One region of the Nonomuraea monospora genome, then DNA from elsewhere that is predicted to be linked to it. Evidence: riboswitches for the same ligand, from Rfam matches in the RefSeq annotation. Region 1 holds a riboswitch; the other holds the start of a gene.
The links. A riboswitch is a leader RNA that binds a small molecule or an ion and turns the genes downstream of it on or off. The one in region 1 is predicted to bind glycine.

Region 2: linked by a shared signal. The riboswitch ahead of gcvP (aminomethyl-transferring glycine dehydrogenase) and the one ahead of gcvT (glycine cleavage system aminomethyltransferase GcvT) in region 1 are both predicted to bind glycine.

Annotation. Positions count from the first base shown of each region.
Region 1 is NZ_BAAAQX010000003.1:332,997-337,422, reverse strand. It holds gene ABD331_RS08085 (aldehyde dehydrogenase family protein) at 1-38, shown strand, start outside; gene ABD331_RS08080 (3-oxoacyl-ACP reductase) at 47-811, shown strand; gene ABD331_RS08075 (gamma-glutamyl-gamma-aminobutyrate hydrolase family protein) at 814-1,500, shown strand; glycine riboswitch at 1,553-1,650, shown strand; glycine riboswitch at 1,651-1,747, shown strand; gene gcvT (glycine cleavage system aminomethyltransferase GcvT) at 1,782-2,867, shown strand; gene gcvH (glycine cleavage system protein GcvH) at 2,864-3,253, shown strand; gene ABD331_RS08060 (L-serine ammonia-lyase) at 3,308-4,426, shown strand, end outside.
Region 2 is NZ_BAAAQX010000021.1:69,441-73,866, forward strand. It holds gene gcvP (aminomethyl-transferring glycine dehydrogenase) at 1-2,157, opposite strand, end outside; glycine riboswitch at 2,340-2,436, opposite strand; gene ABD331_RS34450 (MerR family transcriptional regulator) at 2,549-3,169, opposite strand; gene ABD331_RS34455 (bifunctional nuclease family protein) at 3,317-3,787, opposite strand; gene ftsR (transcriptional regulator FtsR) at 3,920-4,426, opposite strand, start outside.

The sequences.
Region 1 (4,426 bases):
TCACCGAGACCAAGAACGTCTTCATTTCGACGGAGTGAGTGCACACATGCAGCGGTTGCAGGATCGGGTGGCGGTCATCACCGGCGCGGGCAGCGGGATCGGGCTGGCCACGGCCCGCCGGTTCGCCGACGAAGGCGCCAAGGTGGTCTGCGCGGACATCGACGAGGAGTCGGGCGTCAAGGCCGCCGCCGAGGTGGGCGGCCTGTTCACCAAAGTAGACGTGACGAGCGAGGACGACGTCGTCCGGATGTTCCGGACGGCGTACGACACGTACGGCAGTGTGGACATCGCCTTCAACAACGCGGGCATCTCGCCGCCCGACGACGACTCGATCCTGGAGACGGGCCTCGACGCCTGGCGCCGCGTCCAGGAGGTGAACCTGACCAGCGTCTACCTGTGCTGCAAGCACGTCATCCCGTACATGCGCCGCCAGGGCAAGGGCTCGATCGTCAACACCGCCTCGTTCGTCGCCGTGCTCGGCTCGGCGACCTCGCAGATCTCCTACACCGCCTCCAAGGGCGGGGTGCTGGCGATGACGCGGGAGCTGGGCGTGCAGTTCGCCAGGGAGGGCATCAGGGTCAACGCGCTGTGCCCGGGGCCCGTCAACACGCCGCTGCTGCGGGAGCTGTTCGCCAAGGACCCGGAACGGGCGCAGCGGCGGCTGGTGCACGTGCCCGTGGGCCGCTTCGCCGAGGCGTCGGAGATCGCGGCCGCGGTGGCGTTCCTGGCCAGCGACGACGCCTCGTTCATCACGGGCGCCGAGTTCCTGGTGGACGGCGGCATCTCCAGCGCCTACGTCACGCCGCTGTAGCCATGGGACCCGTCATCGGCATCACCTGCTACGCCGAGACCGCCTCGTTCACGGTCTGGCAGGACACCCGCGCGGCGCTGCTGCCGTACACGTACGTGGAGCAGGTCGTGCGCGCGGGCGGCCAACCGGTCCTGCTGCCCCCGGCGGGTGCGCCCGCCGGGCTGGCCGGCCGCCTGGACGGCCTGATCCTGGCGGGCGGCGGCGACATCGACCCGGCCAGGTACGGCGCGGAGCCGCACGAGCGCAGCGGCTACGTCAGGAAATTTCGGGACGAGGCGGAGTTCGGCCTGCTGGCCGCCGCCCTGGACAGCGACCTGCCCTTCCTGGGCGTCTGCCGCGGCCTCCAGGTGCTCAACGTGGCCCTGGGCGGCACCCTGCACCAGCACCTGCCCGACGTGGTCGGCCACACGGACCACTGCCCTGGGCCCGGCGTCTTCGGGCATCTGCCGGTCACCCCCGTCCCCGGCACCGGCCTGGCCAAGGTGCTGGGCGAGGAGCCGGTACCGGTCCCGCACTACCACCACCAGTCCGTGAACCGGCTCGCCCCGGGCCTGACGGTCACCGCCACTGCCGAGGACGGCACGATCGAGGCCGTGGAAGCCCAGGGAACGTTCACCATGGCCGTCCAGTGGCATCCGGAGGCGGGCGAGGACCACGCGTTGTTCGAGGCGCTCGTGCGAGCCTGCTGAGACGGACGCGACAACAGCCCTGTTACGGCACTAGGCTGACGGACATCACCGTCGAAACCGTGCGGGAGAGCGCCCTGACAGCCGGTCAGGGCCCCTGAAGGAGCAAGCCCTCCCCGCAAACCTCTCAAGGCAAAGGACCGCACGGACGAGGTGTCCTCTGGAAAGCAGGCCCGTGCGGCCTCGCCGAAGGTGAAAGTCCGGCAAAAGTCGGGCGAAGCTCTCAGGCATCGATGACAGAGGGGGAGGATGCTGGCATCCACTCCTGTCCTGAGGTGCGACAAATGTCCCGACCGACACCGCTACGCGACGTTCACGAGAGCCTCGGCGCCACCCTCACCGACTTCGCCGGGTGGCTCATGCCGCTCCGGTACGGCAGCGAGTCCGCGGAGCACCGGGCCGTGCGCGAGGCGGCCGGGCTGTTCGACCTCTCGCACATGGGCGAGATCTTCCTGACCGGTCCGCAGGCGGGCCAGGCGCTCGACTACGCGCTGGTCGGCCACCTGTCGGCGCTGGCGCCCGGCAGGGCCAGGTACACCATGATCGTGAACGAGCGCGGCGGGGTGCTCGACGACCTCATCGTCTACCGGCTCGGCGACGAGGAGTTCATGGTCGTGGCCAACGCCTCCAACTACGAGCGGGTCGCCGCCGAGCTGCGGGAGCGCGCCACCTCCTACGACGCCGAAGTGGACGACCGCTCCGCGCGGTACGCGCTGATCGCCGTGCAGGGCCCGCGCTCGCAGGAGATCCTCGCCACGCTCACCGACGCCGACCTCGACGGGCTGAAGTACTACGCGGGCCTGCCCGGCGTGGTGGACGGCCGGCAGGCGCTGATCGCCCGTACCGGCTACACCGGCGAGGACGGGTTCGAGCTGTTCGTGGCGAACGAGGACGCCGTGCCGCTCTGGCACGCCCTCACCGCGGCCGGGGAGCCGTACGGGATCAAGCCCGCGGGCCTGTCCAGCCGCGACACGCTCAGGCTGGAGGCGGGCATGCCGCTGTACGGCAACGAGCTGAGCGAGCGGCTCACCCCGTTCGACGCGGGGCTGGGCAGGGTGGTGAAATTCGACAAGCCGGGCGACTTCGTCGGCAGGTCGGCGCTCGAGGCGGTCAAGGACGACCCGCCGCGGCGCAGGCTCGTCGGCCTCGTCGCGCGGACCCGCCGGGTGCCGCGCCACGGTTACCCGGTCACCAAGGACGGCGTCGTCGTCGGCGAGGTCACCAGCGGTGCGCCCTCCCAGACCCTGGGAAAGCCCATCGCGATGGCCTACGTCGACACCGGCGCCGATTCAGGCCTGGCTGTGGACATCCGGGGCAGCCATGAACCTATGGACCTGGTTGAGCTGCCCTTTTACAGGAGGAACAAGTGAGCAACATCCCTGACGACCTGAGCTACACCAAGGAGCACGAGTGGGTGGCCGGTCTTGACGACAGCACCACCGTGACGATCGGCGTCACGGCCTTCGCCGCCGAGTCCCTTGGTGACGTCGTCTACGTGCAGCTCCCCGAGGTCGGCACGAGCGTCGAGCAGGGCGACTCCGTCGGCGAGGTGGAGTCGACCAAGTCCGTGAACGAGATCTACTCCCCGGTGGGCGGCGAGATCACCGAGGTGAACCAGTCCGTCGTGGACGACCCTGGCCTCGTCAACAGCGACCCGTACGGCGAGGGCTGGATGTTCAAGGTGCGCGTCGAAGGCGACCCCGAGGACCTGCTCACGCCTGAGGAGTACACCGCTCTCACCTCGGGCGGGTCCTGACCCAACCGCCGGGGCCCCGCGCGGGCCCCGGCCTCTCATGAAGGGCGCACATCAATGGCGATCAGCGTCTTCGACCTCTTCAAGATCGGCATCGGCCCGTCGAGCTCCCACACCGGCGGCCCGATGGCGGCGGCGCACAAGTTCGTCCGCGGCCTGCACGAGGACGGCCTGCTGGAGCGGGTCGCGAGCGTGGAGGCCATCCTGTACGGCTCGCTCGGCCTGACCGGCAAGGGCCACGGCAGCGACAAGGCGGTCCTGCTCGGCCTGTCCGGCGAGAAGCCCGAGCTGGTGGACGTGGACACCGTCGACGCCCGCGTCGCGCAGATGCGCGAGTCCGGCACCGTCAAGCTCTACGGCACCCGCGAGATCCCCTTCGTCATCGGCGAGCACCTCGTCTTCGAACGCAAGATCTCCCTGCCCGAGCACCCCAACGGCATGCGCTTCACCGCCCGCGACGCCTCCGGCGAGCAGCTCCGCGAGAAGGTCTACTTCTCGGTCGGCGGCGGCTTCGTGGTGGACGAGAAGGCCACCGGCGCCGACCGCATCAAGCCCGACGACACCGTGCTGCCCTACCCCTTCACCACCGGCGAGGAGCTGCTCAAGCACTGCTCCAACACCGGGCTGTCGATCTCCGCCCTGATGCTGCAGAACGAGCAGGCGTTCGGCCGCACCGAGCAGGAGATCCGCGATGGCCTGCTCAACCTGTGGCAGGTCATGTCCGAGTGCGTGCGCCGCGGCATCTCCAAGGAGGGCGTGCTGCCGGGCGGCCTCAAGGTCAAGCGCCGGGCCAACCAGCTCCACCGCCGCCTGCAGTCGGAGCCGGCGGAGAAGGACCCGTTGCAGGCCATGGACTGGGTCACGCTGTTCGCCCTGGCCGTCAACGAGGAGAACGCCGCCGGCGGCCGCATCGTCACCGCCCCCACCAACGGCGCCGCCGGCATCATCCCGGCCGTCCTGACCTACTACACCCGCTTCGTCCCGCACGCCGACGACGACGGCGTCATTCGCTTCCTCCTGACGGCGGGCGCGATCGGCGTGCTGTTCAAGGAGAACGCCTCGATCTCCGGCGCCGAGGTCGGCTGCCAGGGCGAGGTCGGCTCGGCCTGCTCGATGGCCTCCGCCGCCCTCGCGGAGGTGCTCGGGGGGACGCCCGAGCAGGTGGAGAACGCCGCC
Region 2 (4,426 bases), on a different contig from region 1:
CAGGTAGGCGGCCAGGTGGGCGCGGACGGCGACCGGGCCGACGCCGGGGCCGCCGCCGCCGTGCGGGATGCAGAACGTCTTGTGCAGGTTGAGGTGCGAGACGTCGGCGCCGAACTCTCCCGGCTTGGCCAGCCCGACCAGCGCGTTGAGGTTGGCGCCGTCGACGTACACCTGGCCGCCGGCGTCGTGCACCTTGGCGCACACCTCGGTGATCGTCTCCTCGTACACGCCGTGCGTGGACGGGTACGTCACCATGATCGCCGACAGCGCGTCACGGTGCTTCTCGATCTTGGCGTCGAGGTCGGCCAGGTCCACGTTGCCGTCGTCGTCGCAGGCCACGACCACGACGCGCATGCCGGCCATGACGGCGCTGGCGGCGTTCGTGCCGTGCGCGGAGGACGGGATGAGGCACACGTCGCGCTCGCCCTGCCCGTTGGCGCGGTGGTAGGCGCGGATGGCCAGCAGCCCGGCGAACTCGCCCTGGGAGCCGGCGTTCGGCTGGATGGAGACGGCGTCGTAGCCGGTCACCTCGGCCAGCCAGCCCTCCAGCGTGCCGATCAGCTCGCGGTAGCCCTCGGCCTGGTCGTCGGGCGCGTACGGGTGCACGGCGGCGAACTCGGGCCAGGTGATGGGCTCCATCTCGGTGGTCGCGTTCAGCTTCATCGTGCAGGAGCCGAGCGGGATCATCGAGCGGTCCAGCGCGATGTCCTTGTCCTGCAGCCTGCGCAGGTAGCGGAGCATCGCGGTCTCGGAGCGGTGGCTGTGGAAGACCGGGTGGGTCAGGTACGGGCTCTCGCGCAGCAGGCCGTCGGGCAGCGCGTCGGGGGCGTCCTCGGGGGCGAGGCCGGCGCTGACGCCGAACGCCGCCCACACCCCGGCCAGCTCGGCGGCGCCGGTCTTCTCGTCGCAGGCGACGGAGACGTGGTCGTCGTCCACCCGCCAGAGGTTGACGCCCCGCTCGGCGGCGGCGGCCACGACGGCGGCGGCCCTGCCGGGCACGCGGGCCAGCACGGTGTCGAAGAACTCGCCGTGCACGACCTCCACGCCGCCGCCGCGCAGCCCCTCGGCCAGGGCGGTGGCGTGGCGGTGCACGCGGTGCGCGATGCCGCGCAGGCCCTCGGGGCCGTGGTAGACGGCGTACATGCTCGCGATGACGGCGAGCAGCACCTGGGCGGTGCAGATGTTGCTGGTGGCCTTCTCGCGGCGGATGTGCTGCTCGCGGGTCTGCAGGGCCAGGCGGTAGGCGGGGTCGCCGTCGGCGTCCACGGACACGCCGACGAGGCGGCCGGGAAGCTGCCGCTGCAGGCCCTCGCGTACGGACATGTAGGCGGCGTGCGGCCCGCCGAACCCGAACGGCACCCCGAAGCGCTGCGAGGAGCCGATGGCGATGTCGGCGCCCAGCTCGCCGGGCGCGGCGACCAGCGTCAGGGCGAGCAGGTCGGCGGCGGCCACGACGAGCGCGCCGGCCTCGTGCGCGGCGGCGGCCACGGCGCGGAAGTCACGCAGCCGGCCGGACGCGCCGGGGTACTGCACGAGCAGGCCGAAGCACTCGGGCAGCTCGCCCTCCAGGTCGTGCTCCACGAGCGTGATGCCGAGCGGCTCGGCCCTGGTGGCCAGCACCGCCTTGGTCTGCGGCAGCGCGTCGGCGTCCACCACGAACACGTCGCTCTTCGACTTGCCCGCCCTGCGGGCCAGCGTCATGGCCTCGGCCGCGGCGGTGCCCTCGTCCAGCAGCGACGCGCCGGAGACGGCCAGGCCGGTGAGGTCGGAGACGACCGTCTGGAAGTTCAGCAGCGCCTCCAGGCGGCCCTGCGAGATCTCCGGCTGGTACGGCGTGTAGGCGGTGTACCAGCCCGGGTTCTCCAGCAGGTTGCGGCGGATGACGCCGGGCGTGACGGTGTCGTAGTAGCCGAGGCCGATCATGGAGGTGAGCACGCGGTTGCGCCCGGCCAGGGCGCGCAGCTCGGCGATGGCCTCGGCCTCGCCGATCGCGGCGGGCAGCTTGAGCTTGTCCTTGGCCCTGATCGCCTCGGGGACGGCCACCGCCACCAGGTCCGCGACGGATTCGAAGCCCACGGCCTCGAGCATGCGCTGCTGGTCGGGCTCAGAGGGGCCGATGTGCCTGGACGAGAACGGCGGAGCTGACAGATCGGTCATGGGGTGTGCCTCCCGAGGCGTATGGAGACCGGCGCCAGGGCGCGGACGAGTGCCGGATCTCCCCCTCTGTCAGCGCGGCCCCGCGATGTGCGGCGGCGCCACGACCTGAGAGCTTCACCCCCGGTGGGGCTTGCACCGTCGGTGAGGCGCGCCTGGCGGGTGCGCCTGCTTTCCAGAGTTGCCTCACCCGAGCGGTACTGGATGCCTGAGAGATTCCGGGGAGGGTTGCTCCTTCGGCGCCCCGGAACCAGTGCCCGGGGACTCTCCCGCACGGGGTCGTCAGCCTTGCTGTCCTAGATTACTACGCCGGGCCCGGATGACGGCTCACCGGACCGCTTCCGGCCACCGGCGCACCGCAGGAGCGCACGGACGAAGTACAGCTCGGGGAAGGTCAGCCGGTGCGGCGCGCGCGGCGCCTGCGGGCCAGCTCGTCAGCGGGATGGTCGGCCGGGACGGTGTCCTCGACCGCCGCGCGTTCCCCCGGCAGCTCCGCGAGCGACCCCTCGACTTCCCGCCAGACCCGGCCGAGCGCGATGCCGAACACGCCCTGGCCGCCTTGGAGCAGATCGATCACCTCGTCGGCGGAGGTGCACTCGTACACGCTCACGCCGTCGCTCATCAGCGTGATCTGCGCGAGGTCGGCGACCCCGCGGTCACGCAGGTGCTGCACCGCCGTACGGATCTGCTGCAGCGACACCCCGGTGTCGAGGAGCCGCTTGACGACCTTGAGCACCAGGATGTCGCGGAAGCTGTAGAGCCGCTGGGAGCCCGACCCGTGCGCCGCCCTTATCGTGGGCTCAACCAGGCCCGTGCGCGCCCAGTAGTCGAGCTGCCTGTAGGTGATGCCGGCCGCGGCGCAGGCCGTCGGCCCGCGGTATCCGATGTCGCCCGGCAGCGCCGTCGGCTGCTCGTCGAAGAGCAGACCCTGCTCCCCGGCACGCTGCCGCGCGCTCTCGCGCCGCACCGGATCTTCCTGGCCGGCCGTCTTTCCCTCGCCGCTGCTGACCGCCACGCGGACCTCCGGCTTTCTCTCATCCCGTGGCCTGATCTGGGGGTTCATAAAGGGCGACCACGGGTTTCACTTGCACCGTAGGACCGTGACCATGCTCAGTCAACGATCCGGCTCGGCGCGTCGTGAAGCGTAAATGCACTGAAATACCTACCCCGCCCTGCCGAAGTCTTCGGGAGTGATCGTGTCAAGGAACTCCCTGAACTTCTCCACCTCGTCCTCCTGGTCGTCCGGGATGATCACTCCGGCCTCCTGGACGACCTCCTCACTGGCGAAGATGCGGGCCCCGGTGCGCAGGGCGAGCGCGATCGAGTCGGAGGGACGGGCGCTCACCTCCACGCCGTTGGAGAACACCAGATCGGCGAAGAAGATGCCGTCGCGCAGAGCGACGATGTTGACGGCGCGCAGGCCGACGCCCAGCGCGCTCAGCACGTCACGGAAGAGATCATGGGTGAGCGGCCGCGGCGGAGGCTCCTCCGCCTGTGCCAGCGCGATGGCCGTGGCCTCGGTCATGCCAATCCATATAGGAAGGAACCGCTCCCCGTGTGCCTCCTTGAGCAAGACGATCGGCTGATTAGTGGGCATTTCTACTCGAACGCCCACGACCTCCATCTGCAACACGGGCTGCTCCGTATTCCTGACCGGTCACCCGGCACAGCTCTTCGATCATCGCTTCTGCTGACTTGGCTTCGCAATTCAACGTAACACCCGGGGGGCCTGGAATGTGCCTCCGCCTCCCAGCTCGCTACGGTCTCAACGTCCCAGGACCGATCGGACACCCGTGCGCACAAGGGATGCGTGCAGGTCGAGCAGCAGAGTGGACAGCTCTCTGGCGACCTCGTCGGCCTCGCCGATGGCTCCCGGGCGGCGCCGTTTGAGTATGGGCGCGACCGTCTGCTCGACGAGCCCGGCCTCCCGCTCGGCCGCCGCCTTTACCGCCCGCAGATGGCGGGCGTGCAGGCCGAAACGGGCCAGGGCGCCCACGGTGCGGGCCACCTTGAGCGCCTCCTCGTCGTAACGCCTGGCCACCGGCGCCAGCAGGCCGTAGTCCTCCAGCTCGGCGAGGGTCTCCTCGTCGATCGCGGCGGCCTCCAGCAGCTCGGCCCTGCTGAGCCTGATCTCCTGCGTCTGCTGCAGGGCGCGCGGGCGGCCGAAGCTCTCGGCCATCCTGTCCTTGATCACCCGCAGCGGCAGGTAGTGGTCACGCTGCTCGGTGAGGATGAAGCGGAGCTGCTCGACGTGCAGGTGCGTGAACTTGCG